4 regions of the Streptomyces sp. NPDC050988 genome follow, and region 1 is predicted to be linked to each of the others. Evidence: riboswitches for the same ligand, from Rfam matches in the RefSeq annotation. Region 1 holds a riboswitch; each other region holds the start of a gene.
What was found. Region 1 has a riboswitch for cobalamin ahead of ACIBEI_RS13455 (ribonucleoside-diphosphate reductase subunit alpha). Riboswitches for the same ligand answer to the same signal wherever they lie in the genome.
Positions count from the first base shown of each region.

Region 2: another riboswitch for cobalamin. It lies ahead of ACIBEI_RS19165 (CbtB-domain containing protein); the one in region 1 lies ahead of ACIBEI_RS13455 (ribonucleoside-diphosphate reductase subunit alpha).
Region 3: another riboswitch for cobalamin. It lies ahead of ACIBEI_RS21095 (FecCD family ABC transporter permease); the one in region 1 lies ahead of ACIBEI_RS13455 (ribonucleoside-diphosphate reductase subunit alpha).
Region 4: another riboswitch for cobalamin. It lies ahead of ACIBEI_RS36535 (cobalamin biosynthesis protein); the one in region 1 lies ahead of ACIBEI_RS13455 (ribonucleoside-diphosphate reductase subunit alpha).

Region 1 covers NZ_JBITFQ010000004.1:483,344-490,946, reverse strand. The annotation lists gene mctP (monocarboxylate uptake permease MctP) at 1-1,411, shown strand, start outside; gene ACIBEI_RS13465 (nucleoside hydrolase) at 1,712-2,701, shown strand; gene ACIBEI_RS13460 (GNAT family N-acetyltransferase) at 2,781-3,299, shown strand; cobalamin riboswitch at 3,332-3,503, shown strand; gene ACIBEI_RS13455 (ribonucleoside-diphosphate reductase subunit alpha) at 3,642-6,077, shown strand; gene ACIBEI_RS13450 (ribonucleotide-diphosphate reductase subunit beta) at 6,077-7,120, shown strand; gene ACIBEI_RS13445 (hypothetical protein) at 7,033-7,269, opposite strand; gene ACIBEI_RS13440 (helix-turn-helix domain-containing protein) at 7,364-7,603, shown strand, end outside.
Region 2 covers NZ_JBITFQ010000007.1:357,605-365,207, reverse strand. The annotation lists gene ACIBEI_RS19200 (PucR family transcriptional regulator) at 1-969, opposite strand, end outside; gene ACIBEI_RS19195 (class II aldolase/adducin family protein) at 1,133-1,954, shown strand; gene ACIBEI_RS19190 (hypothetical protein) at 2,129-2,761, shown strand; gene ACIBEI_RS19185 (glycoside hydrolase family 43 protein) at 2,900-4,228, opposite strand; gene ACIBEI_RS19180 (hypothetical protein) at 4,435-4,701, opposite strand; gene ACIBEI_RS19175 (four-helix bundle copper-binding protein) at 4,935-5,327, shown strand; gene ACIBEI_RS19170 (histidine phosphatase family protein) at 5,474-6,142, opposite strand; cobalamin riboswitch at 6,273-6,415, shown strand; gene ACIBEI_RS19165 (CbtB-domain containing protein) at 6,451-6,675, shown strand; gene ACIBEI_RS19160 (CbtA family protein) at 6,708-7,478, shown strand.
Region 3 covers NZ_JBITFQ010000009.1:24,682-32,284, forward strand. The annotation lists gene ACIBEI_RS21075 (hypothetical protein) at 352-738, shown strand; gene ACIBEI_RS21080 (VOC family protein) at 751-1,176, opposite strand; gene ACIBEI_RS21085 (N-formylglutamate amidohydrolase) at 1,285-2,100, opposite strand; gene ACIBEI_RS21090 (hypothetical protein) at 2,267-2,863, opposite strand; cobalamin riboswitch at 3,095-3,241, shown strand; gene ACIBEI_RS21095 (FecCD family ABC transporter permease) at 3,385-4,431, shown strand; gene ACIBEI_RS21100 (ABC transporter ATP-binding protein) at 4,468-5,238, shown strand; gene ACIBEI_RS21105 (ABC transporter substrate-binding protein) at 5,247-6,245, shown strand; gene ACIBEI_RS21110 (hypothetical protein) at 6,483-6,605, opposite strand; gene ACIBEI_RS21115 (hypothetical protein) at 6,728-6,910, shown strand; gene ACIBEI_RS21120 (hypothetical protein) at 6,985-7,518, shown strand; gene ACIBEI_RS21125 (carboxymuconolactone decarboxylase family protein) at 7,553-7,603, opposite strand, start outside.
Region 4 covers NZ_JBITFQ010000025.1:78,706-86,308, forward strand. The annotation lists gene cobN (cobaltochelatase subunit CobN) at 1-2,844, opposite strand, end outside; gene ACIBEI_RS36530 (cobyric acid synthase) at 2,841-4,361, opposite strand; gene ACIBEI_RS36535 (cobalamin biosynthesis protein) at 4,370-5,326, opposite strand; cobalamin riboswitch at 5,424-5,560, opposite strand; gene ACIBEI_RS36540 (hypothetical protein) at 5,705-5,926, opposite strand; gene ACIBEI_RS36545 (anion permease) at 5,940-7,181, opposite strand; gene ACIBEI_RS36550 (lysozyme) at 7,359-7,603, opposite strand, start outside.

The DNA.
Region 1 (7,603 bases):
GGCGATCTACGCGGCGGGCGCGGCCGGCTTCTTCGCCGTGCCGTACACGATCCTCGTCTACCCGCTGATCTTCACGTTCCTGCCGCGCCTGTGGTCGGTCTCGCACAAGCACGGGTACGTGACGACGTCGGACTTCGTGCGCGGACGCTTCGGCTCGAAGGGCCTGTCGCTGGCCGTCGCGGTGACGGGCATCCTCGCGACGATGCCGTACATCGCGCTCCAACTGGTCGGCATCCAGGCCGTCCTGGACGTGATGGGCGTCGGTGGCGGCGAGGACACCAACTGGTTCGTCAAGGACCTGCCGCTGCTCATCGCCTTCGGCGTGCTGGCCGCGTACACGTACTCCTCCGGCCTCCGGGCCCCCGCCCTGATCGCGTTCGTCAAGGACACGCTGATCTACATCGTCATCGCGGTGGCGATCATCTACATCCCGATCAAGCTGGGCGGCTTCGACGAGATCTTCGCCAAGGCGGGCGAGGCGTACAGCCAGACCAACCCGGCGACGGGCGCTCCGCGTGGTGCGCTGGCGCCGGGCGAGGCGGGCCAATGGACGTACGCCACGCTGGCGTTGGGCTCCGCCCTGGCCCTGTTCATGTACCCGCACTCGATCACGGCCACGCTGTCCTCGCGCAGCCGTGAGGTGATCCGGCGCAACACCACGATCCTGCCGCTGTACTCGCTGATGCTGGGCCTGCTCGCGCTGCTCGGGTTCATGGCGATCGCGGCCGGAGTCAAGGTCAGCAACGGGCAGTTGGCGATCCCGCAGCTCTTCGAGGACATGTTCCCGGCGTGGTTCGCGGGGGTTGCCTTCGCGGCGATCGGTATCGGTGCGCTGGTGCCTGCGGCGATCATGTCCATCGCCGCGGCGAACCTCTTCACCCGCAACATCTACAAGGACTTCATCCGGCCCGACGCGACGCCGGCCCAGGAGACCAAGGTCTCCAAGCTGGTCTCGCTGCTCGTGAAGGTGGGTGCGCTGGTCTTCGTCCTCACCATGGACAAGACGGTGGCCATCAACTTCCAGCTGCTGGGCGGGATCTGGATCCTCCAGACGTTCCCGGCCCTGGTCGGCGGCCTCTTCACCCGCTGGTTCCACCGCTGGGCGCTGCTCGCCGGGTGGGCGGTCGGCATGCTGTACGGGACGGTGGCGGCGTACGGAGTTGCCTCGCCGACTCAGAAGCACTTCGGTGGCTCCTCGAAGGAGATTCCCGGGATCGGGGAGATCGGTTACATCGGTCTGACGGCGTTCGTCCTGAACGTGGTCGTGACGGTGGTACTGACCTTCGCCCTGCGGGCCCTCAAGGCGCCCGACGGTATCGACGAGACGTCCCCCGAGGACTACACGGCGGACGCGGGCGACAAGGGTGTCCAGGTCGAGCTGCCGCCTGCGACGGCGGGGGCCGGCCACTAGCTCTTTTCGCCCCCGCCGCCCCTGCCCATTCCCGTCCCTTTTCAGGGGCTCCGCCCCCGAACCCCCGCTCCTCAAACGCCGGAGGGGCTGGGTGGACGGGGGCTCGCGGAGTGGGATGCGTGCGGGTAAGTCGTGGCTGGGTGCGCAGTTCCCCGCGCCCCTGTTCAGGGGCGCGGGGAACTGCGCAATCTTTTGGGGGTTCGGGGGCGGAGCCCCTGAGTAAGGGACGGGAATGGGTAAGGGCGGCGGGGGCGACAACTGCCCCTGGCCGCACGGGAGTCCGCGGTTACGCTGGTCGGCGTGACCGTTCGCGCTCCGATCGTCCTCGACAGTGATCCCGGCATAGACGACGCCGTGGCTCTCCAGTACCTGCTCGGCACAGGCAGATGGGACCTCAGGGCCTACACCTCCGTGGGCGGCAACCTCCCCGCCGAGCAGACCTACCGCAACGCCCGCGCCCTGGCGAGAGCCCTCCGCATCGACACCGACGTCCCGGTCCACCGCGGAGCGGCCCGCCCTCTCACCCGCCTCCCGTACACGGCCGCCGCGCACTTCCACGGCCCCGCGGGCCTCGGCCACGAGACGCTCCCCGACTCGACCGCCGCGCACCTGCCGGAGTCCTCCGCACAGGCGTTGCTGCGCCTCTCCCGGGAGCACGAGGGCGAGCTGACCGTGTGCGCCACCGGCCCGCTCACCAACGTGGCCATCGCGCTCCTGGAGGACCCGGCCTTCGCCCACCGCGTGAAGAGGTTCGTGTTCATGGGCGGCAACGCGCAGGTGCCGGGCAACATCACCCCGGTCGCGGAGTTCAACATGTGGGCGGACCCGGACGCCGCCGAGGTGGTGCTCTCCTCCGGCATCCCGTTCACCATGGTCGACCTGGACGCCTCGCACCGGTGGCTCTTCGGCCCCGCCGACCTCGCCGCGCTGGAGGCGGCGGGGGCGGGCGCGGCGCTCGCGGCCCGGCTGCTGCGGGTCTACACCGACTCCTACCGCCGCCACGGCGGAGGCGACTCCTGCCCGCTGCACGACCCGCTCGCCGTGGGCGTGTGCGCGGACGAGTCGTTCGTGACGCTCGCGGAGGGAGCCGTCGTCGTCGAGTGCGCCAGCGAACTCACCCGCGGCCAGACCGTGTTCGTCCCCTCGGCCGCCCAGCGGAACTACTACACCGAGTCGCCCGCCCTGACCGCCCGCACCCGCCACATGGGCCGTGTGGCCCTCGGCCCGGGCCCACGCGACTTCACGAAGGACTTCGTCACGACCCTCCCGCAGTGGCCGGCCGTGGGCTGAGCCCCCACGGATGACCTCGGCCCTGGTGCGGGAAAAACTCGGCGGCCCCACGCCGTACCCCTCGGGCACACTGCCAGGCATGGACATCGTGATCAGGCGGGCGAGGCCCGAGGAGTACGAGGCTGTGGGTGAGATCACCGCGCAGGCCTATCTCGGGGACGGGCTCCTCGACTTCGGCGAGAGCGACGAGTATCTGGGCGAGCTGCGGAACGTGGCGAAGCGGGCCGCGGCCGCCGACGTACTGGTGGCCGTGGTGGGGGCAGGGGCGGGCGAGCGGGTCGTCGGCGGCGTGACCTTCGTCCCGTCCGGCGGGCCGATGGCCGAGATCGCGCGCGAGGGCGAGGCGGAGATACGGATGCTGGCGGTCGCCGGGGAGGCCCGCGGGCACGGGGCGGGCGAGGCCCTCGTACGCGCCTGCGTCGACGGCGCCCGGGCCACGGACGGCTGCGTACGCGTCGTGCTGTCCACCCAGCGCACCATGCACAGCGCCCATCGCATCTACGGACGCCTCGGCTTCACCCGCGCCCCCGACCGCGACTGGAACCCGATCCCGGACCTCGACGACATCATGCTGCTCACCTACGAGTTGACGCTCTGACACCCTCCGAAGCCGACACGACACAACATGTGGGGGTGCTTCCCGAGCCCGGCACAAGATGTATGCTCATGCTCGCTGTCGCCGCAGGGGAATCCGGTGCGAATCCGGAACTGTCCCGCAACGGTGTACTTGTGCATGTCTGTCCCCAGAGGAGAGCCGTGCGCCTGGTCAGTCCGAGGACCTGCCGACAGCGTGCCCAGGCCACCCGGCCCGGGTGCCATGACGTCCGGGCCTCGCGGAGTGGGCCGGTGGACGCGGCGTACCGCTGCGCAGAGCGTGTACCCCCGTGTGCCCCGAACCCCTCTCCCCGCAGGCCCCGTGCCGAGCGAGGGAGAGCCCCACGTGACCATCGCGCCAGCCGATCCGGTCTCAGCGAAAGCGCCCCAGTACCAGCAGGACAGGGCCGAGGCCGACGGACCGGGAACCGCGTTGCTGCGGACCCTGACCGACCTCACCGCCGACCTTCCCGACGCCGATCCCGGCAGGGTCGCCGCCGCCGCGCTGCGCGGCCGGTCCTCCGTGGGAGCCGACGGGATCACCGCGGAGCTGCGCGAGCTGGCCACGGAGGCGGCCGCGGGCCTCATCTCCGAGGACCCCGTGTACTCGAAGCTGGCCGCCCGCCTGCTGACGATCGGCATCGCCGAGGAGGCCGCCTCGCAGGGGGTCCGGTCCTTCTCCGAGTCCGTCGCGGTCGGCCACCGCGAGGGCCTGATCGCCGACCGCACCGCCGAGTTCGTACGGACCCACGCGGCCCGTCTGGACGCGCTGATCGACCTTGAGGGCGACGACCGCTTCGGCTACTTCGGCCTGCGCACGCTGCACAGCAGGTATCTGCTGCGGCACCCGATCACGCGGTCCGTCATCGAGACGCCCCAGCACTTCATGCTGCGCGTGGCGAGCGGTCTCGCCGAGGACACTGCGCTGGATTCAGAAGCGGGCACCCGGTCGGTCGACGAAGTGGCCGCGCTGTACCGGCTGATGAGCCGCCTCGACTACCTGCCGTCCTCCCCCACGCTCTTCAACTCCGGTACGCGGCACCCCCAGATGTCGTCCTGCTACCTCCTCGACTCCCCGCTGGACGAGCTGGACTCCATCTACGACCGCTACCACCAGGTGGCCCGGCTATCGAAGCACGCGGGCGGCATCGGCATCGCGTACTCCCGTGTCCGTTCCAGGGGTTCGCTGATCCGCGGCACGAACGGGCACTCCAACGGCATCGTCCCGTTCCTGAAGACGCTCGACGCCTCGGTCGCCGCCGTGAACCAGGGCGGCCGGCGCAAGGGCGCGGCCGCGGTGTACCTGGAGACCTGGCACTCCGACATCGAGGAGTTCCTGGAGCTGCGGGACAACACCGGTGAGGACGCCCGGCGTACGCACAACCTGAACCTCGCGCACTGGATCCCGGACGAGTTCATGCGCCGGGTGAACGAGGACCGCGTGTGGTCGCTGTTCTCGCCGTCCGACGTGCCCGAGCTGGTCGACCTGTGGGGCGAGGAGTTCGACGCCGCCTACCGCAAGGCGGAGGAGCAGGGCCTCGCCAAGAAGACGATTCCGGCCCGCGATCTGTACGGCCGCATGATGCGCACCCTCGCGCAGACCGGCAACGGCTGGATGACCTTCAAGGACGCCGCCAACCGCACGGCCAACCAGACCGCGCTGCCCGGCCACACGGTCCACTCCTCCAACCTCTGCACGGAGATCCTGGAGGTCACGGACGACGGCGAGACGGCGGTCTGCAACCTCGGTTCGGTCAACCTCGGCGCGTTCGTGAACACTGCCCCCGGGGCCACCGAGGTCATCGACTGGGAGCGGCTGGACTCGACCGTCCGTACCGCCGTCACCTTCCTCGACCGGGTCGTGGACATCAACTTCTACCCGACCGAGCAGGCGGGCCGCTCCAACGCCAGGTGGCGACCGGTGGGCCTGGGCGCGATGGGTCTGCAGGACGTCTTCTTCAAGCTGCGGCTGCCCTTCGACTCCCCGGAGGCCAAGGCGCTCTCCACCCGGATCGCCGAGCGCGTCATGCTCGCCGCGTACGAGGCGTCCGCCGATCTCGCCGAGCGCAACGGCCCGCTGCCCGCCTGGGAGAAGACCCGTACGGCACAGGGTGTGCTGCACCCGGACCACTACGACGTGGAGCTGAACTGGCCGGAGCGCTGGGCGGCGCTGCGAGAGCGGATCGCCTCGGTCGGCATGCGCAACTCGCTGCTGCTCGCGATCGCGCCCACCGCGACGATCGCGTCCATCGCGGGCGTCTACGAGTGCATCGAGCCGCAGGTCTCCAACCTCTTCAAGCGCGAGACCCTCTCCGGCGAGTTCCTCCAGGTCAACTCCTACCTGGTGGCGGAGCTGAAGAAGCTCGGCGTGTGGGACGCGCAGACCCGGGAGGCGCTGCGCGAGTCGAACGGCTCGGTGCAGGGCTTCACCTGGGTGCCGCAGGACGTGCGCGATCTGTACCGCACGGCGTGGGAGATCCCGCAGCGCGACCTGATCGACATGGCCGCCGCCCGGACCCCGTTCCTGGACCAGTCCCAGTCGCTGAACCTGTTCCTGGAGACGCCGACCATCGGCAAGCTCTCCTCGATGTACGCGTACGCCTGGAAGTCGGGGCTGAAGACGACGTACTACCTGCGCTCGCGCCCGGCGACGCGCATCGCCCGTGCCGCGGGTTCCTCCGCGGCCGCCCCCATCCCCGTACAGGCGACTCCCGCGACTCCCGACGAGGACGCCGTCGCCTGCTCCCTTGAGAACCCCGAGTCCTGCGAGGCCTGCCAGTAATGACCACCGCGCCCGAGAACACCGCGAACACCGAAAAGACCCAGAAGAACCTGCTCGACCCGGGCTTCGAGCTGACCCTGCGTCCCATGCGCTACCCGGACTTCTACGAGCGCTACCGGGACGCGATCAAGAACACCTGGACCGTCGAGGAGGTCGACCTCCACTCGGACGTCACCGATCTGGCGAAGCTGTCACCGGGCGAGCAGCACATGATCGGCCGGCTGGTCGCGTTCTTCGCGACGGGCGACTCCATCGTGGCGAACAACCTGGTGCTGACGCTCTACAAGCACATCAACTCCCCCGAGGCGCGGCTGTACTTGAGCCGCCAGCTCTTCGAGGAGGCCGTGCACGTCCAGTTCTATCTGACCCTGCTGGACACCTATCTCCCCGACCCGCAGGACAGGGCGGCCGCCTTCGACGCGGTGGAGAACATCCCCTCCATCCGTGAGAAGGCCGAGTTCTGCTTCAAGTGGATCAACGAGGTCGAGAAGCTGGACAGCCTGCGGACCCAGGCCGACCGCCGCCGCTTCCTGCTCAACCTCATCTGCTTCGCCGCGTGCATCGAGGGCCTGTTCTTCTACGGTGCCTTCGCGTACGTCTACTGGTTCCGCAGCCGGGGTCTGCTGCACGGTCTGGCGACGGGCACCAACTGGGTGTTCCGCGACGAGTCGATGCACATGAGCTTCGCCTTCGAGGTCGTGGACACCGTCCGCAAGGAGGAGCCGGAGCTCTTCGACGACCTGCTCCAGGAGCAGGTCACCGACATGCTCCGGGAGGCCGTCGAGGCCGAGCTGCAGTTCGCGCGCGACCTGTGCGGTGACGGCCTTCCGGGCATGAACACCGACTCGATGAGGCAGTACCTGGAGTGTGTCGCCGACCAGCGCCTGGCGCGCCTCGGCTTCGCTCCGGTGTACGGCTCCGAGAACCCCTTCTCCTTCATGGAGCTGCAGGGTGTTCAGGAGCTGACCAACTTCTTCGAGCGCCGGCCTTCGGCGTACCAGGTGGCCGTGGAGGGCTCGGTCGGCTTCGACGAGGACTTCTGATCCTTGCGGTGTCCCTGCTCGGCCTCCCTGAGCTGACGGTCGACGCGCCGGTCGCGCACGATGCCGATCACCGAGGGGAGGACGAGCAGGACCAGGATTCCGAGGACGAAGAGCATTGAGATCAGGCCTTCCAGCTGTGTCGTTTCCATGGACACCACTGTCGCGTCGAATACTCCTTACCGTGAGTGGCAGTACTGCCGCACACCCTCGATTTCCTGCCAGATCGGGTGCACACTTGGCAGCATGCTGAACAACGTGGCCGTCGTCCTGCTCGACGGTGTGCATCCTTTCGAACTCGGTGTGGTCTGCGAGGTGTTCGGCCTCGACCGCAGCGACGAGGGGCTGCCGGTGTACGACTTCGCGGTGGTCTCCGCCGAGGCTCCGGGCGCGAACCTCAGCACCCATGTCCCCGGGTTCACGGTCGCCACTCCGTACGGCCTCGACCGGCTGGAAGAGGCCGACCTGGTCGTCGTACCCGCCGGA
Region 2 (7,603 bases), on a different contig from region 1:
GACCCAGGAGTGTTCGGCCTCCGTCGTGTCGGCGGGCGCGAGGGCCGGTGCGACCTCCGCCGGGTCGGCTCCGAGCATGAGCCGTACGAGGGCGCCCGCGCTGTGGGTGTCGGTGCCCAGGGCGTGCCGGGGGCTGGTGAGCAGGGCAAGCAGCACGGTCGCCGTGCTGGTGACCTGGCGGTGGACCAGCGTCGGGGCAGAGGTGGCCGCCTGGCCGAGGGCGAGCGTCGTGGTGCCCTCGGCCCCGGGCAGCGTGTGGACGGTCAGGTGTGTTCCGCCCTGGTGATCGGCCGCAGCGGCCGGTGCGGAGCGTCCGGCGGGGCCCGAACGGGCGCGGACCCGGGCGGTGGTGCGTACGGCGAGGTCGCGTACGCGGCCCGGTGTGGGCGCCGCGGGTCGGGTGCCGGCGCTGAACAGTTCGGCGCCCTGGGCGTCGTGGAGAACCGCCCAGGCTCCGGTGTGCGCGCTGAGCTGGGCCAGCACGGCCCGGATCGCGCCCGGACGGGCGGCGGCCGTGGCCAGCGCCGACTGTGCTCGCGAGATCTCACGCAGCTCACGGTTGCGGGCCTCGGCGATCGCCGCGTACACGGCCTGCCCGACGGCCACGAACGGGGTGGTCGGCGGCAGTCGCAGGAGCGGGAGCCCATGGCGGTCGCAGGCGGCGATGAGCTGGGGCGGAACCTCCTCGTGCACGGGGGCGACACCGAATCCGAGCGCGCTCACTCCGGCGGCGACGACCTGTCGTACGTACGCGTCGATGCCCTCCGAGTCGAGGGGGAGACGTACGCCCGCGGTGAGGAGCAGTTCGCCGCCCACCAGATACGGCGTCGGGTCCTCGATCTCCGTCGTGCCGACCGTACTGACCCGGACCCGGTGCTCCTCGGCTGGGCCCGCGATCCGGCGCAGCCCCAGCGCGGGGTCGGCGAGCAACGTGCTCAGCGGCACGGACGGCTGCTCGGACTCGGTCATGAGGGGACATCCTCCCGGTCCGGCGGCATCACGCGGGGCTGCCGGAATCATCCAATGGGCGACTCCATATTGGACAGAACCGCCACTTCGGCGCCAGCCCGAACCATCGATAGCGTCGTGGCGCCCACCAACCACCGGCCCCATGCCGGAAGGAGAGCCATCGATGACCGAGCTGTCCCCGCGGCCCGACCGCACCGCTCCGCCCGCTTCGATCACGCCGACGGCGGCGGCCGCGGCTGTCGGCGAGGAACTGCGCCTGCGTCGCGAACTCGCCGCGGTCTACCGGCTCGTGGCGCACTTCAGGATGACCGATCTGATCTTCACGCACATCTCCGTCCGGCTCCCGGGCCCGGAGCAGCACTTCCTGATCAACCCTTACGGTCTGCTCTTCGAGGAGATCACCGCGTCGAACCTCGTCAAGATCGACCTGGCCGGCCACGCCGTCGAGGAATCCCCCCACCCGGTCAACCCGGCCGGCTTCGTCATCCACAGTGCCATCCACGCCGCGCGGTCCGACGCCCACTGTGTCCTGCACACCCACACCAAGGCCGGTTGTGCCGTCGCGGCCCAGGAACACGGGCTGCTGCCGCTCAACCAGATCTCCATGGAGTTCTACGGCAGGCTCGGCCATCACGACTACGAGGGCGTCGCCCTCAACCTCGCCGAACAGCAGCGCCTCGTCGACGACCTCGGCGGTCACCCCGCGATGATCCTGCGCAACCACGGACTGCTGACGGTCGGCGAGACCCCCGCCCAGGCGTTCCTGCGCATGTACTACCTGGACAAGGCGTGCGAGATCCAGGCCGCCGCCACCGCCGCGGGCACCGGCCTCGTCATGCCCAGCCCCGAGGTCTGTGAACTGACGGCACGTCAACTCACGGGTGAGGACGACAGTTCGGACCTCCAGGACGACATGGGATACGAACTGGCCTGGTCGGCGCTGCTCCGACTGGTCGAGCGCGTCGCCCCCGACTACAAGGACTGACCCGAAGACGAATACAAGGACTGACCCGAAGGCGAGTACAAGGACTGACCCGAAGGCGAACCGTTCCGCTGCCCAACTCGTCTCCACGTTCGATATGGCACCTCGACGTGAGACGCCTTGAGGTGCCGACAAGGCACATGTGTGTCCAGGGAAAGGACTGCCGGAACGGTGTTAGTGAGCCACAGGAAAAGGACCGTCGGCTGGATCGCCGGAGGCGCGCTGGCGGTGACGCTCGCCGGTGTCACGGGGTGCTCCGGCGATTCGGACCCCGCCGCGGACAAGGAGCCGACCGCGCGCAGCTCGTCCGCGGCCGACGCGGAGAACGCGAACAAGGGGAAGCAGAAGGACGGTTCGTCGGCGCAGCCCTCGGCAGGCGGCCAGTCCACAGCCGAAGGTGCGGTCGCCGCGTGGGTCACCGCGGTCATCAAGGGCGAGCCGAAGCAGGCGTGCCTGCTGATGGGGGAGTCGGCCACCGATTCGGCGCCCGCCCGGGCCGGCACCGCCGAGAGGTGCGACAGCGACGATCCCGAGGTCCGGCAGATGCAGGACAACCTCGGAGAGATGCGTACGTCGTTCATGCCCAAGCCGCCCACGGACAACCCGAAGGTGGAGGTCGCCACCGTCCAGCCCACCGGTGACAAGGCAGTGGTCCCCGCAGAGAAGGTCACGGTCGAAGGGAAGACCCTCGACAAGATCATCCTGTCCCACTCGACCGGCGTGGAGGAAGGGCAGCTGGACGTCAACATGGAGTCCACCAAGATCGACGACGCCTGGTACGTGACCAATCTCGATTTCAACATCGGCTAGTGCCGTGACCGGGAACGTTGCCCGGTCGGGGACATGAATCCCCCTTCGAAGGCTGCCGCTGCCACTGCCCGGCAGCGGCAGCCTTCGAAGGGGCCCGCGAGGTGAACGGGACCCTTTGTGGCGGAGTCTCCGAACACGTCAGAAGGGCGTCACCGCCACGAACGAGCTGTCCTGGCGGAACAGGTCCGTGCCGTTCGACGGGTCGACGCGGAGTTGGTAGTTGTAGTGGCGCAGGTAGTAGCCGGGGTAGTTGTACGACTCCAGGCGTACTGCGCTGCCGGTGCGGGCGATGAAGGTGGCGTCCCTGGCGAACGTCGACGAGCTGTCGTTGGCGTCGAAGCGGGCCCGGAAGTCCCAGTGCCGCAGGTAGTTGCCGGCCACGTCGCGGAACGAGTAGCCGTTCGCGTCGGCGAGGCCCGCCACGATCGTGAACGTGGACGCCTGCTTCTCCGCGGTCGTGCTGGAACTGGTCAGCACGGGCAGGTTGAGCAGGGCGGACTGCTCCTGCCAGTAGCGGGTGGTGAAGTTGCCCGACCGGAGGTAGCGGGTGACGCCCGTCGGCAGGGTCACGCCGCCGGACACCGTCTCCTTGAGCACCGTGAAGTGGCGTGCCGTCCCTGAGATGGCCGGCAGTGCCTTCGGCGCGCTCCAGGTGGCGAAGGTGTCGTAGCTGTCGCTGTAGTAGTAGCTGCCGTCGCCGTATCCGTCGAAGAAGATCCGCCACGCGCCGTTGTCGAGCTGTGTCAGCGCGGCGCCCTCCCGAGTGCCGCCCCAGCCCGCCCAGTTCCCGGTCCTGCTGATCGTGTACGGGCCGGCGAGCGCGGTGCTGGTGGCGTACTCGATGTACTTGGACGTCTCGTTCTTCGTGAAGGCGTGGTAGGTCGAGCCGATCTTCACGATGAAGGTGTCGATGTGGTTGGCGCCGATGCCGGACAGCGCCACGGGTGAAGTCCAGGCGGTGAGCGCGGAGTTGGTGGCCTTGAGCAGATACGGGGTGAAGATCCACTCGTTGCTGGTCACCGAACAGGACACGATGATGTTGACGCTGCCGTCGCTGTCGACGAACCACTCGGGAGCCCAGGCGCGCGACAGGTTCGCGATGGGCACGGTGTAGTCGTACAGGAAGGTCCAGTTGCTGCGGTCCGAGCTGCGGGCGAAGCCGATGGTGGTGCTGGTGTCCTGCCAGGTGTGCGTGGTGTAGGTGATGTAGTAGTAGCCGTCGGTGTGCTTGAAGACGCTGGCGTCGCGGATGCGGCCCGCGGGTGGCGTGTACGCGGACGCCTTGAGGAGCCGGAAGTCCGTCGCGTCGTCGGACTGGTAGACGTTCACCGTGCCGTCGTTGCTGTTGAGGAACGGCACGATGGTGTAGCGGGTGGCCGATCCGCGGGGCGGCGCCGCCGCTGAGGCCGTGCCGAGCAGGCCGGGCAGCCCGCCCACGACGATCGCCGAGACCGGCAGGGCGGCCATCGCCCGCAACAGGCTCCGGCGGGAGGGCGCGAAGGGGCGGGGCGCGCCGGTCGCGTCGGCGGAGGTGACGGGTCTGTAGGGGTTTTCTGGCGTGATCATCTGCGGCTCTCCTCGTTCGGACTGGTGCTGCTGGTGCTGCTGGTGCTGCTGGTTGTGCCAGTCCCGTGGGCCCCGGGGTCGTCCGTCCCGGGGCCCACGGGGGTGGTTCAGAAGCGGGCTCCGGCGGCCGCGCCGTTCCTCGGGGCGAGCAGGTCCCGGGCGGGCGGCAGGGTGCCGTCGGACGAACGCGGTCCTGTGTTGGCGTCCGTGTTCGTGCTCACGACCGACGAGTCGCGCCAAGTGCCGTCCGGACCCCAGGAGTTGCCCGTGGACGTGATGCCGGAGCCGAAGCCGGAGCCGGTGCCGGAGCCGAGTGCCGCGGGCCGTGCGTCCGTGACGGACTGGTTGGCGGCGAGCATGCCCGCGATGCGCACGAGGCCTCCCTGTCTGCCGGTCCGAAGGCTGTCGCGGGTCAGTGGCCGCACATACCGGGTTGGTCGTCGGTTGGTTGCCGGGGTGCACACCCGCCACGAACTGATCGATATACCGAACGCAGTTCGGTAAACCGGTCAGAACGTAGAGTGCGGCCGTGACCACGTCAATAACTTCGACACGCTCGGCCACTGTTGGCTCCGCGGTCCGGTTCGCGGACGGGTTTGGCGTGGCGATGCCCGGCTACCCGAACCGCGTGTCACTAACAGAGCAACAGGAACTCGTTCGTTTCCTCGAGGACCGGTTCGCCTGCGCGCAGGCCTGTACCGAGTGCGCAAGGGTGTGCGCCCTGCGCGCGAGCCTCGCCGAACTCGACGGCCCCGACGACCAGCAGGAGTTGCGGCGCAAGGGCATCCTCTGCGCGGAGGTCTGCGACGCCACCTGCCGCGCCCTGGCCGAGCAGACCACGCAGGCCGAGGCCGGGATGCGCGCCCAGGTCGAGTGGTGTCGTGCCGTCTGCCTGGAGACCGCCCAGGTCTTCGACCGGAGTCCCGGCGCCGAGAAGGGCGCCGAGGCCTGCCGCGACTGCGCACGCGCCTGCACGGAGTTTCTCGCCCTGCTGAGGTGAAGCTCCGTGTGGTGGGTCCCGTGTGGTGGGCCCCCACGCGGAGGTGAAGTGTCAGGGCGGCGTGTCCGAACGCCGTGTCCCGAGGAACGCCACGCTCCGAAGTGCCGCGTCCCGAAGAACCGTTCAGACGGGCGCCCGTTGTCGCCTCACTCCCCGAGCGTCCGCCCGACCCGTACGTTCCAGCGCCCAGCCCGCCCGCTGAGTTCCGTCGCGACCAACGGCGGCACGTCGACACGCCAGAACGCCGACTCCGGGGCCCCGAGTGCTCGCACCACCCCGGCCCGTACGATCTCCGGCTCGACGACGGCGATGATCCGGACGGAGCCTGGTCCTGGACCCGATCCCGAAGCCGAAGCGGAAGCCGAAGCCGAAGCCGAAGCCGAGGCTGAGCCGGACCCTGAAGCCCCGGAACTGGGATCCACCACCGTCTCGAGCCACTTCGCGACGCGCTCGCACAGCGCGGTCACCGACTCTCCGCCGTGCGGTGCGGACGACGGGTCAGCCAGCCAGCGGCCCACGGCCTCCGGTTCGCCGGCGCTCACCTCGGCGAGTGTCGCCCCGCGCCAGCGGCCCACGTCCAGGCCGGCCAGCTCCGGCGGCTCGGTGACGGCGAGGGTGTCGAGCCCGAGGGCCGCCGCCGTCTCCCGGCAGCGAACGGTGGGCGAGACCAGGACCTGGTCGGCGGCCGGCAGTGAGCCCGCGGCCGCCTCGGCGAGCCGCAGCCCGGCCGGGTCGATGGGACATCCGTCGTCGAAACGCGCCTCCCGCAACGCCGCGCTCATCGCTGGTGAGATCAACATCACTCGGCTGGTCATCGGCCCGTCCTCGTGTTCCACACGTGCTCAACACCCCTGTCCGTACTGGGAATTGGGGGCGTGACCAGGGCACCGGCGCGCCCCCGGCATTCCGTGCGCCCTTGGCCGCGCCTCCGCTTCGCGGTACCTTCTCGACGATATTGACGACGGTACGACGGAAGCCGGTGAGAATCCGGCACGGTCGCGCCACTGTAAGCCCCGCACAACCGCCTCCCACCAGGGGAGGCGGAGGTCGAGCAAGTCAGACCCGTGGCCGTCGTCCTGTGCACCACCGAGATGGGACGCGAGTTCCCCCAGGAGGTCCTGCCATGGCGCAGTCCGCCGTCGCTCAGCCGACCGTAACCACCCCCGACGTACCCGCAAAGTTGCCGATCGGCGCGATCGCTCCCTGGGCGGTCTTCCTCGGCATCCTGATGCTGGTGCTGCTCTACTTCGTCGGCGCCGAACAGGGCGCCACCTCCCTGGTCTCGGGCGAAGGCGTGCACGAGTGGGTGCACGACGCCCGCCACCTGCTCGGCTTCCCCTGCCACTGACGGCGACAGAGAACCGACAGGACAACAACCCAATGAACTCCGTCACCGTCAGAAATCTCCTGGTGCGCGGCATGCTCGCGGGTCTTGCCGCGGGCGTGCTCGCCCTGGTCGTCGCCTACTTCCTCGGCGAACCTCGTGTGGACGAGGCCATCGCGTTCGAGGAAGCCCACGCCCACGAGCACGGCGGCGAGGAACTCGTCACCCGTGCCATGCAGTCCACCGGCGGTCTGTCCACCGGTGTCCTCGTCTACGGGGGCGCGTTCGGCGGCATCGCCGCTCTCGCGTACTGCTTCGCGCTCGGCAGGATCGGCCGCTTCGGGCCGCGCGCGAGCGCGCTGCTGCTGGCGGGCGCCGGTCTGGTCGCGGTCTACCTGGTGCCGTTCCTCAAGTACCCGGCGAACCCGCCCGCCGTCGGCGACCCCGACACCCTCAACCAGCGCACCGCGCTGTTCCTCCTGATGATCGTGCTCAGCGTGCTGCTGGCCGTCGCCGCGGTGATCCTCGGCAAGCGCCTCGCACCGCGCCTGGGCAACTGGAACGCCACGCTCGCGGCAGGCGGGTTCTTCGTCCTGGCCGTCGGCCTGGCATACGCGTTCCTGCCGTCCTTCAACGAGGCGCCGGAAGGCTTCCCGGCGACCCTGCTGTGGCAGTACCGACTGGCGACCCTGGCCATCCAGGTGACCCTGTGGACCGCGTACGGGCTGGTCTTCGGGCTGCTCGCGGAGCGCGTGCTGGCTCCGAAGCCTGCCCGGGCCGAGGACGACAAGGCGGCCGAAGGGCGGGCAACTCCCGTCGCGCACTGACCCGTTCAGACGCTGATCCGTTCGCATGCGGACAGGCCACCGGCTGACCGGCCGCACACCGAAGGGCCCCTGGAGCGCGTTCCCGGGGCCCCTTCGTATGAGTGCGCATGACCGCGTCCGTCAGG
Region 3 (7,603 bases), on a different contig from region 1:
TTGGGCGTCGGGTCGAAAGCATCTGGCCCATGGGCTCCGCTCCCGTGGTCAGGACCGATGGCTGTTCTGGGCGAGCTCAGGGTGGGGCACGACCACCGGGGCCGCTCCCGGGCCCACGGACTCGCACCAGCGGCCGACCGGACCGCCGGGCGGCACGTTGATCGCCCCGCCGACGCCGCCGGGCCCAACTCGGCTTCCACCGAGATCAGTTGGGGCGCCAGGCGTGACTCTCGGGCGGTCCGGCGGGCATCATCTGTGGGTGCACCGGCGGCACGGACACCGACGAGGGTGTACGCACTCGCCCGCGGCACCGCGCCAGGTCCGCACGCACCGGCCCATGGAAGGTCCCTCATGATCGAGTCCGAGCTGAAGCGAGCCCTGCACTCCCATCTGCGCAAGGAGACATTGAAGGTGGCCCTGTCCGGGTACCTCGGTGCCGGTTTCCGGCGTGCCGTCCTCGGGGTGACCGACCGTCGGGTCCTTCTGGTCAAGAGCGCCTACTGGTCGGTCAGCGACAGGGGGCTCCTGTGGGCGGACCAGCTCGACGAGGTGGCGCTGGGCAACAGACCCAACGAGCTGCACATGAACGGCGCCTACACCGGCAACACGTACGTCCGCATACGCCGCGCGGACGGCAGCACGTTCCGTCTGAATCCCCGTACGAGCTTCATCGGCGGGAGTGACGACACCCGGCGCAGCGTGGAGACCCTGTACTCGGCGGTCAAGGGCCGCTTCTGATCCCATCCGTGCTCAGAAGACCAACTCGCCGACGCCCAGCAGGTTTCCCTCGCTGTCACGGAACCAGGCACCGCGTTCGCCCCGTGCGCCCTTGCTCGGATAGTTTCCCTCGATCTCGGCGATGCCGTTCCTGGTGCGGAGTCCAGGAACGTCGACCTCCTCGAACACCACGCCACGCCGCTTGAGTTCTGATACGACCGTCTCGATGTCGTCGACCTCCAACGCCATCTGGGTAAAGGTCCCGGGCGAGGCTCCCGTCGACTGGAACACCACGAAGTCCACGCCTCCGCACCGATACAGCAGACCCCCGGGCCGCTCGTCGAGGGGATCCAGACCGAGTTTCTCGGCATAGAAACGCCGCGCCCGGTCCAGGTCCTGGGCGGGGAGCCTCGTCGCCACACGTGCTCCGGCCAGAATGTTTCTGTCGTCTGCGTTCATGACCTCCACTGTGCCGCGAGCAGTTGCCGGACGGGCGGAGGCGACAGCGGCGAGCCATGGCGGAAGCCAGGTGGAACCGCGCCCGTTCGTGCTGGAAGCAGGTCTGTGTCAGGGTCCTACCGCGCCGGCTGTACTCACCGTGTCGACCAGGTCTGCGAGCGCGTTCGCGAGGGCGTCGAGGCCGGCGCCCGCCGGGCCGCCCGGCTCGGACATGTAGACGTCCCGCCGGATCTCGATCATCAGGGCGCTGACCCGGGGGTCGTTGCCGTAGTACTTCAGCGGGACGTACGTCCCCTGGAAAGGGGTGTTGATGCCCGTGCCGCCGAAGCCCGCGAACGCCTTCTCGGCGTGGGCCAGCAGCTCGGCCGGGGTGTGGAAGGCGTCCCGGCCCAGGCAGATGGGCGGACGGGGGCCGTCACCGTGCAGTTCGTAGGGAAGGCGCTCGGCCGGGTAGGAGTGGACGTCGATGATCACGGCCCGTCCGACAGCAGCCAGCCGCTGGGCCACCGCGTCCGTGACGGCGGCCGCGTACGGGTGGAAGTAGCGCTCGACGAGCCACTGTCCGTCGTGGTCGGCCGGGCGGAGCTCCTCCCTGTGTGTGGTCCGGGTGTAGACCACGCCCATCCCGACGGCCAGCATCTCCTCACGCTCGTCCGGGAACCGTTCGGGGTCGACGACCAGCCGAGACAACTGGTTGACGAACTGCCAGGGTTCTGTGGCGCAGCGCTCGGCTGCCGTCGCCGCGATCCGGGCGGTGTGCGAGTCGGTGATGTGGTCCAACTCCCGTTCCAGGGCGGTGTCTTCGAGCACGATGCCGCTCCGTACGCCCGGCGGGATCACCCGCGAGGAGTGCGGAACATGCAGGACCACGGGGGAGTCCGGCGCGCCGGCCACGAGACGGTGGGAAGCCGACACGTCGTTCATTCTGGAGTCCTCGATGCGGGCGCGTGGGGGTTGGCGGTGAGCGCGGGTGCGAGTCGTGCGTCAGGGCATGTGCACCCTTCCTACTACACCAACGGGCCCCAGCTGGAGGGGTACGCGGGCCGCGCGGGGAACCGCGGGAGTGGCTACCCCTCCAGCATCGTCCGAGCTACAGGCCGTCGCGGACCATGGCGGCGACGATCTGGACGTGGCGATTGGCCGCCGTGTTCGAGAACTCGTTGTCGTAGTTCAGGCCGTAGGGCCAGAAGTGCCCGCCACCGGTGGACAGCGTCGCACCCGAACCGTCGAACTGCTTGACGAGGGCCGTGGCCTGCGCTCCGCGCCAGGTACCGCTGCCCCCGAGGGAGGACCAGCCGGAGCTCGTGCCCACGCCGATGGTGTGGGCGATCTCGTGCAGCGCGGTCCGCTCGGTCATGTAGCCGCGGTTGCCGAAGCGGATGGTTCCGTTGATGTTGCCGTCGGCCGTGGGGACGCCCGGGTCGTAGCGGACGGTGATGGTCTTGCCGAGGTCGCTGACGTTGTTGTAGCGGGCCACCGCGGCGTTCATGGCCGTCGTGATGAGGTTGTACGCCGTCTGCTGGTCCTGGGTGGGGTTGGCGGCCCGTTCGAGGGTCCAGGTGATGGTGGCCGCCGCCACCTGTTCCTTGGGGACCGGGGCGGCCTGGGGTGCGGCCTGTGCGACTCCGGGCCCGGCCAGTAAGGCTCCTGTCAGCGCGGCTATGGCCACCTTCCTTCGCCAGGGCATGGCCGCTCGCTCAGTGGGCTCCGGGGTGTGTCGTGGGCTCATGGAGAAGGCTCCTGTGTGGGGGGATGTGGAGGTTGGGCTGTCGGGTGCGGAGATGACGGCTTGGACAGTCCACGCCGTGGCCGACATTTCAAGCATTGTTCGAGATGCCGATCAGACGTACTGACGTACTGCTGTCGGAACCTCCGCCAGTATCCAGTCGCTGACTGCGACGTCAAGTGGCCCAGCCCATCCGCCACTTCCCCGGTTTGCTACGCTCCCGTCGCTGCCTGTGGGGGAAGTCCGGTGAGAGTCCGGCGCTGACCCGCAACGGTGTGCGTGGCGAACCCGTGGTTCGTCGCGTGAGCCCGATCGCCCGCAGGTGGTGCGACCCGTTGACTGCTCGCCGTGGACTGCGAGAGGGGACCGCACGGCCGGCGTGTCGTACGGGCTGCCTCTTTTCCTGATGTTCAGGCGGGCCCAGATGAAGGACCGCCCCGACCGTGCGCCGAAGTCCGAGCCCGAGCCCGAGCCAGACCTCGATCCCAACGCCGAGCCGGATATCCGTCGTGCCCTTGGTCTTTGGGCTCGGGCTGTTGCTCCTCGTGTCGATCGTGTGCGGGGTGGCTCTCGGGGCCGCGGGCGTCGGCTGGGCGGACGTGCAGCGGTTTCTGTGGGCCGGGTTCACCGGCGGGACGGTGCACGCCGGAGACATGGCCGCGTACACCATCGTCTGGGAGATCCGGCTGCCGCGTGTCGTGCTCGGTGCTGTCGTCGGAGCGGGGCTCGCGGCCGTCGGTGTGGCGGTGCAGGCGATGGTGCGCAACGCGCTCGCCGATCCGTTCGTGCTGGGTATCTCCTCGGGCGCCGCCGTGGGCGCCAACGCCGTGATCCTGCTCGGCGCGTTCGCGGGGCTGGGAGTCTGGGCGCTGTCGTTGTCGGCGTTCGTCTCGGCTCTCGCGGCGATGGTGCTGGTGTACTCCGTGGCCCGGTCGGCGCACGGGCTGACGCCGCTGCGGCTGATCCTGACGGGGACGGCTCTGGCGTACGGCTTCGAGGCCGTCACGACCGTGATGGTGTTCGGGGCGGCCCGGGGCGAGGCGGCACGGTCGGCCATGATGTGGCTGCTGGGGAGCCTGGGCGGCGCGACATGGGCGCAGGTGCCGCTCGCCGCCGTGACCGTGGCGGCCGGGTGGGCGTGGCTGCGGTGGCGCGCCGAGGCGCTCAACGCGCTCGCCATGGGTGACGAGACCTCGGCCGCGCTCGGTGTCCAACCGGGGCGGCTGCGCCGGGAGTTGTTCCTTGTCAGCGCCGCCGTGACCGGCACCGTGGTCGCGGTCAGCGGGGCCATCGGGTTCGTCGGACTGATGGTGCCGCACGTCGTGCGGATGCTGGTCGGGGCCGATCACCGGCGGGTACTGGCGGTGGCCCCGCTCGTCGGCGCCGTCCTGCTCCTGTGGGCGGATCTGTTGTCCCGGCTGCTGCTGGCACCCGCCGAACTGCCCGTCGGGGTGATCACCGCGGTGGTGGGTGTGCCTGCCTTTCTGCTGCTGATGCGGCGCGGCGGTTACGCCTTCGGGGGCCGCTGATGGCCGCCGGGGCCGACGTGAGGAAGGTGGGCGGCCATGCGGCTTGACCTGGCAGGGGTGGCGGTCGAAGCCGCCGGAGTCCGGTTGGTCGACGACATCCGACTCGCCGTGGACAGCGGGGCGTTCGTCGGTCTCGTCGGCCCGAACGGCAGTGGCAAGTCCACCCTCCTGCGCTGCGTGTACCGGGCGCTGAGTCCGGCGGCGGGCACCATACGGCTCGACGGGGACGACGTACACGCCATGTCGCCCCGGGCCGCCGCCCGGGTGCTGGCCGCACTGCCGCAGGAGTCGTCGGCCGAGTTCGACTTCACCGTCGCCGAAGTGGTCGACATGGGCCGGCTGCCGCACCGGGACCGTACGGCCGCCGGGGACCGTTCCGTGTGCGCGGACGCCATGGCCCGCACGGGTGTCACACACCTCGCCGAGCGCGGGTTCCTCGCCCTGTCCGGCGGTGAGAGACAGCGCGTCCTCATCGCCCGCGCACTCGCCCAGCAGCCCAGGGTGCTCGTCCTCGACGAACCCACCAACCACCTGGACATCGCCCACCAGTTGGACGTGCTCTCGCTGGTCCGGGCCAGCGGCCTGACCGTGCTGGCCGCTCTGCACGACCTCAACCTGGCCGCCGCGCACTGCGATCTCCTGTACGTCATCGACGGCGGCCGAATCGTCACCTCGGGTGCGCCGCACGATGTGCTCCAACCGAACCTGCTCGCCGGGGTGTTCGGGGTCCGCGCGCATCCCGTACGGCATCCGGAGACCGGCGCCGTCCAGCTCCTCTTCGACCGGCTCCCGCTCACCACCTCGTAAGGATCCCCATGCGCAAGTTCCTCGCCGCTGCCCTCTGCCTCGCCGCGACCGTCACGACCGCCGGTTGCGGCGCCAGTGTCGAGTCGTCCGACGACGCGAGGTCCTCGTCGGTCAGCCTGACCAACTGCGGCCGGAAGGTGACGTACGACAAGGTCCCGAAGCGGGTGGTCACGAACGACGTCGGGATCACGGAACTGATGTTCGCGCTCGGCCTCGAGGACCGTATGGCCGGGTTCGCCATGCCCGACGACAAGGGCGATCTCAGCGGCGTGCCCTGGAAGGACGGCTACGACAAGGTGAAGTGGCTGTCCAAGGACCAACTCACCAAGGAGAACGTCCTCGACGCCCGCGCCGACCTCGTCTTCGCCGGCTGGAACTACGGCTTCCGCGACGACAGCGGCTTCACCCCCGAGGCGCTGAAGACGCTCGGCATCCCCTCGTACGTCCTCACCGAGTCCTGCCGCAACGGCCGCACCAAGACCTCGCGCGGCCTCATGCCGCCCCTGGACGCCCTGTACGCCGACCTCACCAACCTCGGAAAGCTGTTCGGCGTCGAGAAGCGGGCGGCCGCGCTGATCGCCGACTTCGAGAAGCAGATCGCCGACGTACGGGCGAAGGCTCCCGAGGACGCTGAGCGGCCCAAGGTCTTCCTCTACGACAGCGGGCAGGACCAGCCCTTCACGTCCGGCCGTTACGCCGCCCCCGAGCAGATCATCAGCGAGGCAGGCGGCGTCAACGTCATGCACGATGTCGCCGACTCCTGGACCACCACCGGCTGGGAGAGCGTCGTGGAGCGCGACCCGGATGTCATCGTGATCTGCGACTACGGGGACGTGAGCGCCGAGCGGAAGAAGAAGTTCCTGCTCTCCTACGCCCCGCTGCGCAACGTCTCCGCCGTCAAGCACCGGCGGATCTTCGTCCTCGACTACGTCGACCTGGTCGAGAGCCCCCGCAACCCTGCGGCGATCGCCCGCCTCGGTGCGTACCTGCGGACGACTGTCGGGTGATCTGGCCCTACTGACAGTCCATGGGAGATCGGCTCGGTGGGTATGTCCGTCGGACGGAATACTCTGCTGGTATGAGTGAACGAGGAATGCAGGAGCTGGCCCTGCTGCTCCTGACGGCGCTGGCGGATGCGCCTCGGCACGGATAAGACCCGTTACCTGGCCGCGGCCGTCGAGCGGTTTCCAGCTCTGCTTGCCGCCCCGAAACGTGCTCCGTTCGGTGTGGTGCGGTTGCCCGTGTCAAACGGCCGGGGTGGTGGTGAAGAAGCGAGTCAGGCGCTCGGTGGTCCATCGCGGATTGTCGGCGGCGAAGGTGTGCGCGGCGCCGGGGACGACGTCCGCGCGCAGATTGGTCGCGGCCACCACGGGCGCCGTCCAGCAAAACCCCTTGGGGCGGGCCGTGTTCGCCGTTCAGGACGAGGATCGGCATCCCGAACCGGCCGTACGCGCGGGCCGTTCGGCCGGTCCTCGACGAGCGTGGCGTAGTGCTCGAACCGCCGCGCATCGCGTCGGGCGCGATGCAGGCGCGCAGGAGGTCGGTGCGGTCGGGCATCCGTGATGCCGCCGCGGGCATCATCGACCAGAACCCTCCCAGGCACTGCTCCTCCTTGCCGTCGGTGAGCGTCGCGGCCAGGTCGCTCTGGGGCGTCCTCGACCCCGTCCACTGAAGCAGGACCGCCCGGCCGTGCACGCCCGTCCACCAGGTACGTCCGACACGTCCGTCCTTCATTCAAGGCGTGACATGACCAGCGCACCAGACGTCCACGCTTCGATCGCCCCTTCCGGCCGAGCAGACCGCATCGGCCGCGGGCTCGCGGCTTTCGCCTCACTCGCGACGGTCGGCGCTTTCGCCGACGGAATCATCAGGATGACCGACGCGGCCGACGACCGCCTCTGGGTCGAAGCCTGGCGGACCATCACCTACGCCTTCTTCGTCGGACTCTTCGCCCTGCTCGCGGCCAGGCCCCGCCAAGCGGCAGGCATCTGGGAACTCGTACTCGCCGGCAAGACCGCACTCGTCGTGTTCGCCGTGACAGTCGGTGACATTCCCGAGGCCCGGTTGGCCGGCGTGGTCGATTTCGCCCTCGTCGTGGTCATCGGTCTGGCCTACGTACTGTCGCGCGGCCGGCAGGCCTGGCAACCCGGCACCACCGACCGGACCCCAGGGGACACGGCGGTTGCTTCCGGAGGGCAGACACTCTCGCCCGCACCAGTCCTTCAGCAGCCCCCGACCCCCGGACAGGCCGTCAACCGCATTGGCACCTGGGGCCCGTGAGCAGCGGTCACGGGCCCCGTCCGGCTACCCCTCGTTACCCGAACTGGCCGGGCTGGTAATCGCCGGCGGGCTGCTGGACCATGAC
Region 4 (7,603 bases), on a different contig from region 1:
TACCGCGTCGTCGATCATCCCGACCACATGCGGGAAGGCGTCCCGGAAGAAGCCGGAGATCCGGACCGTGACGTCGATGCGCGGGCGGCCCAGCTCCTCCAGGCCGACGACCTCGAAGCCGGTGACGCGCCGCGAGGCGTCGTCCCACACCGGCCGGCACCCCAGCAGCGCCAGGATCTCCGCGATGTCATCGCCCTGCGTGCGCATCGCGGAGGTGCCCCAGACCGTCAGGCCGACGGACTTCGGGTAGTCGCCCGTGTCCTGGAGGTACCGCTGCACGAGAGAGTCCGCGAGCGCCTGCCCGACCTCCCAACTCAGCCTGGACGGGATCGCCTTGGGGTCGACCGAGTAGAAGTTGCGGCCGGTCGGCAGGACGTTCACGAGTCCGCGGGTCGGTGAACCCGAGGGGCCCGCCGGGACGTAACCGCCGTTCAGGGCAAGGAGGATGTGGTCGATCTCGTCCGTCGTACGGGCCAGACGCGGCACCACCTCACGGCACGCGAACTCCAACACCGCGACAGCGTCGGGGAGTTCGGTGCCGAGGACTTCGCGTACGAGAGCGGGCACGGCCGCGACGTCCCAGGCGCGCTCCTCCATGCCCTCCGCGAACCGGCGGCACAGCTGCTCAAGGAGGTCAATCGCGTCGGCCGCCGACCGCGAGGGCCCCGGGACCAGGTCGCTCAGCTCGACCGGCACCTTCAGCGGCGCACCGGGCTCGCCCAGCAACTCCTTCTCGACCAGGCCGAAATGCTCGGCGAGACAGGCCCGCAGACCCGGCAGCGCGTTTGCTGTCCCGCCCCACACCTGAGAGGCCCGCAGCACGGCCAGTACGAGGTTCACGCGCGGCTCGGCCTCCGGGCCACCGCCGAGAATGTGCAGGCCGTCGCGGATCTGCACGTCCTTGATCTCGCACAGATAGCCGTCGATGTGCATGACGAACTCGTCGAAGGCGTCGTCGTCCGGCTGGTCGTCCACATGCAGGTCGTGGTGCAGCTCGGCCGCCTTGACCAGCGTCCAGATCTGGGCCCGCACGGCCGGGGCCTTCGTCGGGTCCAGGTCGGACACGAGCGCGTACTCGTCGAGGAGTTGCTCCAGCTTCGCCAGATCGCCGTACGTGTCCGCGCGCGCCATCGGCGGTACGAGGTGGTCGACGACCGTGGCGTGGCCGCGGCGCTTGGCCTGGGTGCCCTCGCCGGGGTCGTTGACGATGAAGGGGTAGACCAGGGGCAGTTCGCCGAGGACGGCGTCCGGCGCGCAGCCGCCGCTGAGCCCGAGTCCCTTGCCCGGCAGCCATTCCATCGTGCCGTGCTTGCCCATGTGCACGACGGCGTCGGCGCCGAAGCCCGCTTGAGAAGATGCAGTCTCCAGCCACCTGTACGCCGCCATGTAGTGGTGCGACGGCGGCATGTCCGGGTCGTGGTAGATCGCGATCGGGTTCTCGCCGAAACCGCGCGGCGGCTGGATCATCACGACGACGTTCCCGAACTGGAGGGAGGCCAGCACGATGTCGTCGCCGTCCACGTACAGGTTGCCCGGCGGCTCGCCCCACGCCTCCAGCATCCCGCCGCGCAGCTCGGGGTCGAGCTTGTCGAACCAGGCCCGGTAGTCGGCCAGCGGCACGCGCGCGGGAGCCGAGGCCAGCTGCTCCTCGGTCAGCCACTCGACGTCGTGACCGCCGGCCGCGATGAGCCGGTGGATCAACTCGTCGCCGTTGTCCGGGTATTCGGTCAGGGAGTACCCGGCGTCCCGCAACGCGTCGAGAACCCGTACCGCCGAGGCGGGGGTGTCGAGACCGACCGCGTTGCCGACCCGGGAGTGCTTGGTCGGATAGGCGGTGAAGACGAGCGCGAGCTTCTTCTCCGCGTTCGGCTTGTGCTTCAACCGGGCGTGGCGCACGGCGATTCCGGCGACCCGCGCGGCCCGCTCGGGGTCGGCGACGTACACCGGCACGTCGTCCGGGCCCTGCTCCTTGAAGGAGAACGGGACCGTGATGAGGCGTCCGTCGAACTCCGGGATCGCGACCTGCATCGCCGCGTCCATGGGGGAGAGGGCGGCGTCGGACGCGTCCCAGGCGGCCTTCGACGAGGTCAGGCAAAGTCCTTGCAGTACAGGGATGTTGAGGGTGGTGAGCGCGCCCACGTCCCAGGCCTCTTCATCGCCACCCGCGGACGCCTCCGAGGCGTGCGTGCCGCCGGCGGCGAGGACGGTGGTGATCAGTGCGTCCGCTCCGCTGATCAGCTCGTACACGCCCGACTCGGCGCTGCGCAGCGAACCGCAGTACACGGCAAGGGCGTTGGCGCCCCGGGCCTCGATCGCGTCGCACAGCGTGTCCACGAAGGCGGTGTTGCCGCTCAGTTCGTGGGCGCGGTAGAAGAGCACGGCGACGGTCGGGCGCTCCGTGTCCAGCACGGGGTCGCCGTGGACCCCGTACTCCGGCATCGCCCGCGGCCCCTCGAAGCCCTCGCCCGTCAGCAGCACGGTGTCGGACAGGAAGCGGGCCAGCTCGGTCAGGTTCTCCGGGCCGCCCTCGACGAGATAGCGCAGCGCCTCCGCGACCACACCGGCGGGCACGGACGACTCGGCCATCAGCTCCGCGTCGGGGACGGACTCCCCGCCCAGCAGCACGGTCGGGATGCCGGACGCCTTGAGCGCGGCGAGCCCGTCCTCCCAGGCACGCTTGCCGCCCAGCAGCCGTACGACGGCGACGTCCGCGCCCCGGACCAGCGCGGGAAGCTCCTCCGCGACATCCACGCGGGTCGGATTGCCGATCCGGTACGCGGCGCCGGCGGCACGCGCCGCCAGCAGATCCGTGTCGGCGGTCGACAACAACAACACTGTGCTCATGCGGGTGCTCCCGGTGGAATGAAGGGCAGTCCTGTCGGCGCGCCGGACTCGATGAGCCGCCACAGCGCGTCCGTGTCCGCGTGTTCCTCGATCAGATCGCCGAGCCGGTCCAGCTGCTCCTCGCGCAGCGACCCGAACGACGTGTCGGCGGCCGGTACGAAGCGGCGCCCCGCGGCGGCGGCCACCTCGCGAAGGAAGGCCCGGCGGAAGCCGTCCGACTCCAGCGAGCCGTGCCAGTGCGTGCCCCATACCTCGCCGACCCGGCAGCCGTCGAGGAAGGGTGTGCCGCCGGTGACCTGGGCGACCCCGTGGTGAATCTCGTACCCCTCGACGGGCTCGCCGAGCGCCTCGCCGACCGGCCGGGTCAGGGTCTTCTCCCGCGCGAACCGCACCCGCACGGGAAGGAGTCCGAGCCCGTCCACCTGGCCTGCGCGCGACTCGACCTCGTCCTCGATGTGCTCGCCGAGGATCTGGAAGCCGCCGCAGATACCGAGGACGGGACGCCCCTCCGCGGCCCTCCTGGCGAGGGCGTCCGCGAGGCCGCGCTCCCGCAGCCACTCCAGGGCCCGGACGGTGCCACGGGTGCCGGGCACGACGACCAGGTCCGCGTCGACGAGTTCCTCCGCCCGGTCCACGAACCGCACGACGACGCCCGGTTCGGCGGCCAGCGCGTCCACGTCCGTGAAGTTGGACATCAGCGGGATCGCGCAGACGGCGACCCGCAGGATGTCCTCGCCGACGGGGGAGGAGACCTCGGACTCCCGGACCGAGCCCCTCAACGAGACCCTCAGCCCGTCCTCCTCGTCGATGCCCAGACCGTGCTGGAAGGGCAGGACCCCGTACGTACGACGTCCGGTGAGGTTCTCGAGCATGTCGAGGCCCGGCTCCAGCAGGGACACGTCCCCGCGGAACTTGTTGACGAGGAACCCGGCGACGAACGCCTGGTCCTCGGGCGAGAGCAGCGCGACGGTCCCGAAGAAGGAGGCGAATACACCCCCGCGGTCGATGTCGCCGACGACGAGCACGGGCAGCCGCGCGTTGCGCGCGATGCCCATGTTCACGATGTCCGTCCGCCGCAGATTGATCTCGGCGGGACTGCCCGCCCCCTCACAGATCACCGCGTCATACGTGCCCCGCAACTCGGCGAGGCACTCCAGCACGGTCCCGAGGAGCTGTTCCTGCCGCCCGCCGTGATAGCCACGGGCGCTCATCTCCCCGACGGGCCTGCCCATGAGGACGACCTGGCTGCTGCGGTCGCTGCCGGGCTTGAGCAGTACGGGATTCATGAGCGCGGTCGGTTCCACGCGCGCGGCCTGCGCCTGCATGGCCTGCGCCCGCCCGATCTCGGCGCCCTCCCGCGTGACGAACGAATTGAGCGACATGTTCTGCGCCTTGAAGGGCGCGACCTTGACGCCCTGCCGCACCAGCCACCGGCAGATCCCGGCCGTCACGACGCTCTTGCCGGCGTCGGAGGTGGTACCGGCGACGAGCAGCCCGCCGCCCGTGCGCCCGCTCATTCCCCCACTCATGACGTACGCCCCTTCGTGCGAAGGCCGTTGACGAGGAGCCGCCCGGCGACACTCACGCCGAGCGCGAGCAGACCCACGCGCCGCGAGAGCCGCACCGCCCGCTCGATGTCCCCGACCTCCACGGCCCGCCCCCCACCATTGAGTACGGGCCGGTGCTCGACCCTCCCGGCGTACGAGAGCGTCCCGCCCAGCCGTACGCCGAGCGCCCCCGCGAACGAGGCCTCTACGGGCCCGGCGTTGGGGCTCGGGTGCTTGACGGCGTCGGCACGCCAGGCGCGTACGGCCCCGCGCGGATCGCTTCCCGCGACGGCCGCGAGGACGGCGGTGAGCCGCGCCCCGGGCCACCCCGCGACGTCGTCGAGCCGCGCGGAAGCCCAGCCGTACCGCCGGTACTTGGCGGACCTGTGCCCGACCATGGCGTCGAGCGTGTTCACGGCACGGAATCCGACGAGCCCCGGCACACCGGCCGCGGCACCCCACACGAGGGCGCCCACGACGGCGTCGGAGGTGTTCTCGGCGACGGACTCGACGACGGCGCGGGCGATCCCGTCGGCGTCCAGCGCCTGCGGATCGCGCCCGCACAGGTGGGGCAGCCGCTCGCGGGCCACCTCGATGTCCCCGGCGGCGAGCGCCCCGCCGATGGCCCGGGCCTCCCGCCCGAGCGAAGTCCCGCCGACGACGGACCAGGTGGCGGCGGCGGTCAACGCGACGGACGCGGCGCCCGAGCCGCGCACGGAACGGCCGGCGAGCGCGGCGAGCCCGGTGGCACCGCCGACACACACGGCGGTGTGCAGCGCGCCCCACCCCCGGTGGTCCCGCCACAGCACCCGCTCCACGGCACCCGCGGCCCGCCCGAACGCGGCGACCGGATGCCCCCGGCGGGGATCGCCGAGCAGCAGGTCACCGAGGAGGCCGGCGGCGGCGCCGTACGCGAAGACGCGATCGGCACGCATCGGTTCAGCCGACCGTCAGGTCGGGCACAACCGTCGCTGGAAAGGCACTTGGGCAGCCGCGCATGGCGTTTTGTCCTCACTCAGGGTGTCCGCGCCCTGGTTCGACGAGACCGACGGCGAGAGTTCCTGGCTCCCGGGGTATCGATTCCCCGGTAACAGTGGCGGGACCGCGCCGGATTCGCACCGGCTTCCTCTCCTGCCGCCGTACATGGCTCCGGCAGTCCACCACGCCCACGAACACCCGTCAACTTGCCGTTGACCTGCGACGGGAGAGTGTGCTGAGGCCCACACACGGACACGGCTCCGCCCCGCCGACCGGGGGCCGACGGGGCGGAGTCGTGCGGGACGGAGGTGTGCGGGACGGAGGTGCCGTACGCGTCAGACGACGATCAGATAGATCCCGTACGCCACCGCCGCCGCGCACGCGGCGAAGCAGGCGTACGCGCCCGTGACCGCGAGGGTCGCGGTGTCGCCCTGGGCGGAGGCCGACTCGCGCTTGGAGAGGCCGACGATGCCGAGGGTGAAGAGGCCCACGAGGGCGACGGTGACGATGAGGCTGACTCCGAAGACGGAGCCGAGGGCTGCCCAGTCGATCTTCATGCTTGTGGGTTCCTTACACCGTGGCCGTACGGGCGGGCTCGGTGGCGTCCGGGCCCGGGATGGTGGTCTTGAGTTCGTCGGCCGCGGCGACCGTGCCCGCCGGCGGCGGGGTGACGGCGGCGATGGCGGTGGTCACGACACCGGCGGGCTCGCCGTCGACGTCGTTCACGTTGTCGACGGTGACGGGCTGGCGGCGGGAGAGCGCCCAGATGACCGCGGAGCCCGCGATCAGCAGCGCGCCGGTGAGGACGATGCCCCAGGTGCCCTGCTTGGTGAGGAACTCGGCGCCCGCGCCGACCAGACCGGCGGCGGGGAGCGTGAGGCCCCAGGCGACGAACATGCGGGTCGCGGTCGACCAGCGGACGACGCCGCCCTTGCGGCCGAGGCCCGAACCCATCACGGCACCGGAGCAGGACTGGGTGGTGGAGAGCGAGAAGCCGAGGTGCGAGGAGGCCAGGATGACCGTCGCGGCGCTGGTCTGGGCGGCGAAGCCCTGCGGCGGCGCGAGGTCGGTGAGGCCCTTGCCCATGGTGCGGATGATGCGCCAGCCGCCCAGGTAGGTGCCGAGCGCGATGGCGACACCGGCCGAGACGATGACCCACAGGGGAGGGTTCGAGCCGGGCGCGATCACACCGCCGGTGACCAGGGCGAGCGTGATGATGCCCATGGTCTTCTGCGCGTCGTTCGTGCCGTGGGCCAGCGAGACCAGGCCCGCGGAGGTGATCTGACCGGCGCGGTAGCCCTTGGACGTCGCCCGCTCACCGGCCTTGCCGCTGATCCGGTACGTCAGCCGGGTGGCGAGCATCGCGGCGAGTCCGGCCACCAGCGGCGCGGCGACGGCGGGGAGCAGCACCTTGGTGACGACGGTCGAACCGTTCACCGACGACCAGCCGGCCGACATGACCGCGGCGCCGATCAGGCCGCCGAACAGTGCGTGGGAGGAGCTGGAGGGCAGACCCAGGAGCCAGGTCAGCAGATTCCACAGAATGGCGCCGACGAGCGCCGCGAAGATCACTTCGGTGCGGATGCCCTCTTCGTTGATGAGGCCGCCGGAGATCGTCCTGGCGACCTCCACGGAGAGGAACGCACCGACGAGGTTCAGCACGGCGGACATGGCCACCGCCGTCTTGGGCTTCAGGGCACCGGTCGAGATGGTCGTCGCCATCGCGTTGGCTGTGTCGTGGAAACCGTTCGTGAAATCGAACACGAGAGCGGTAACGATCACGATTCCGAGGAGGAGCGTGATGTGTTCCATTTACCCAGGCTTCTCTTGGACGTCAGTGGCACAGGGACCGTAGGCAACCTGGATGAACGGAAGATGAACTGAGGGGGGCAGTGGGGTGGCGTGATAGAGGTGCCGCCACTCCGCTTGTGTCGGAGTGGCGGCGAGAGGTCTCGAACAGAGGCGGAATTTGGGGGTCCGCTACCCCTTCTATCCCCTCGCGAACGCCCTGAGCTGGTTCAGGGATCCGTTGAAGAGATTCTGGTCACCCGGCAGGCTGCCGCCGTTGTCGTACTGCCAGAAGGTCCAGAAGTTCCAGCCGGACGGCAGCGACCCCGCCGACGAGCTGTACCGGGCCAGCCACAGCGGATGGTTCGCGGCGAACGCGGCGCTGTTGCCCGTGCACATCTTCCACCAGTTGTAGTTGGTGTAGATCACCGGCCGGCGGCCGGTCT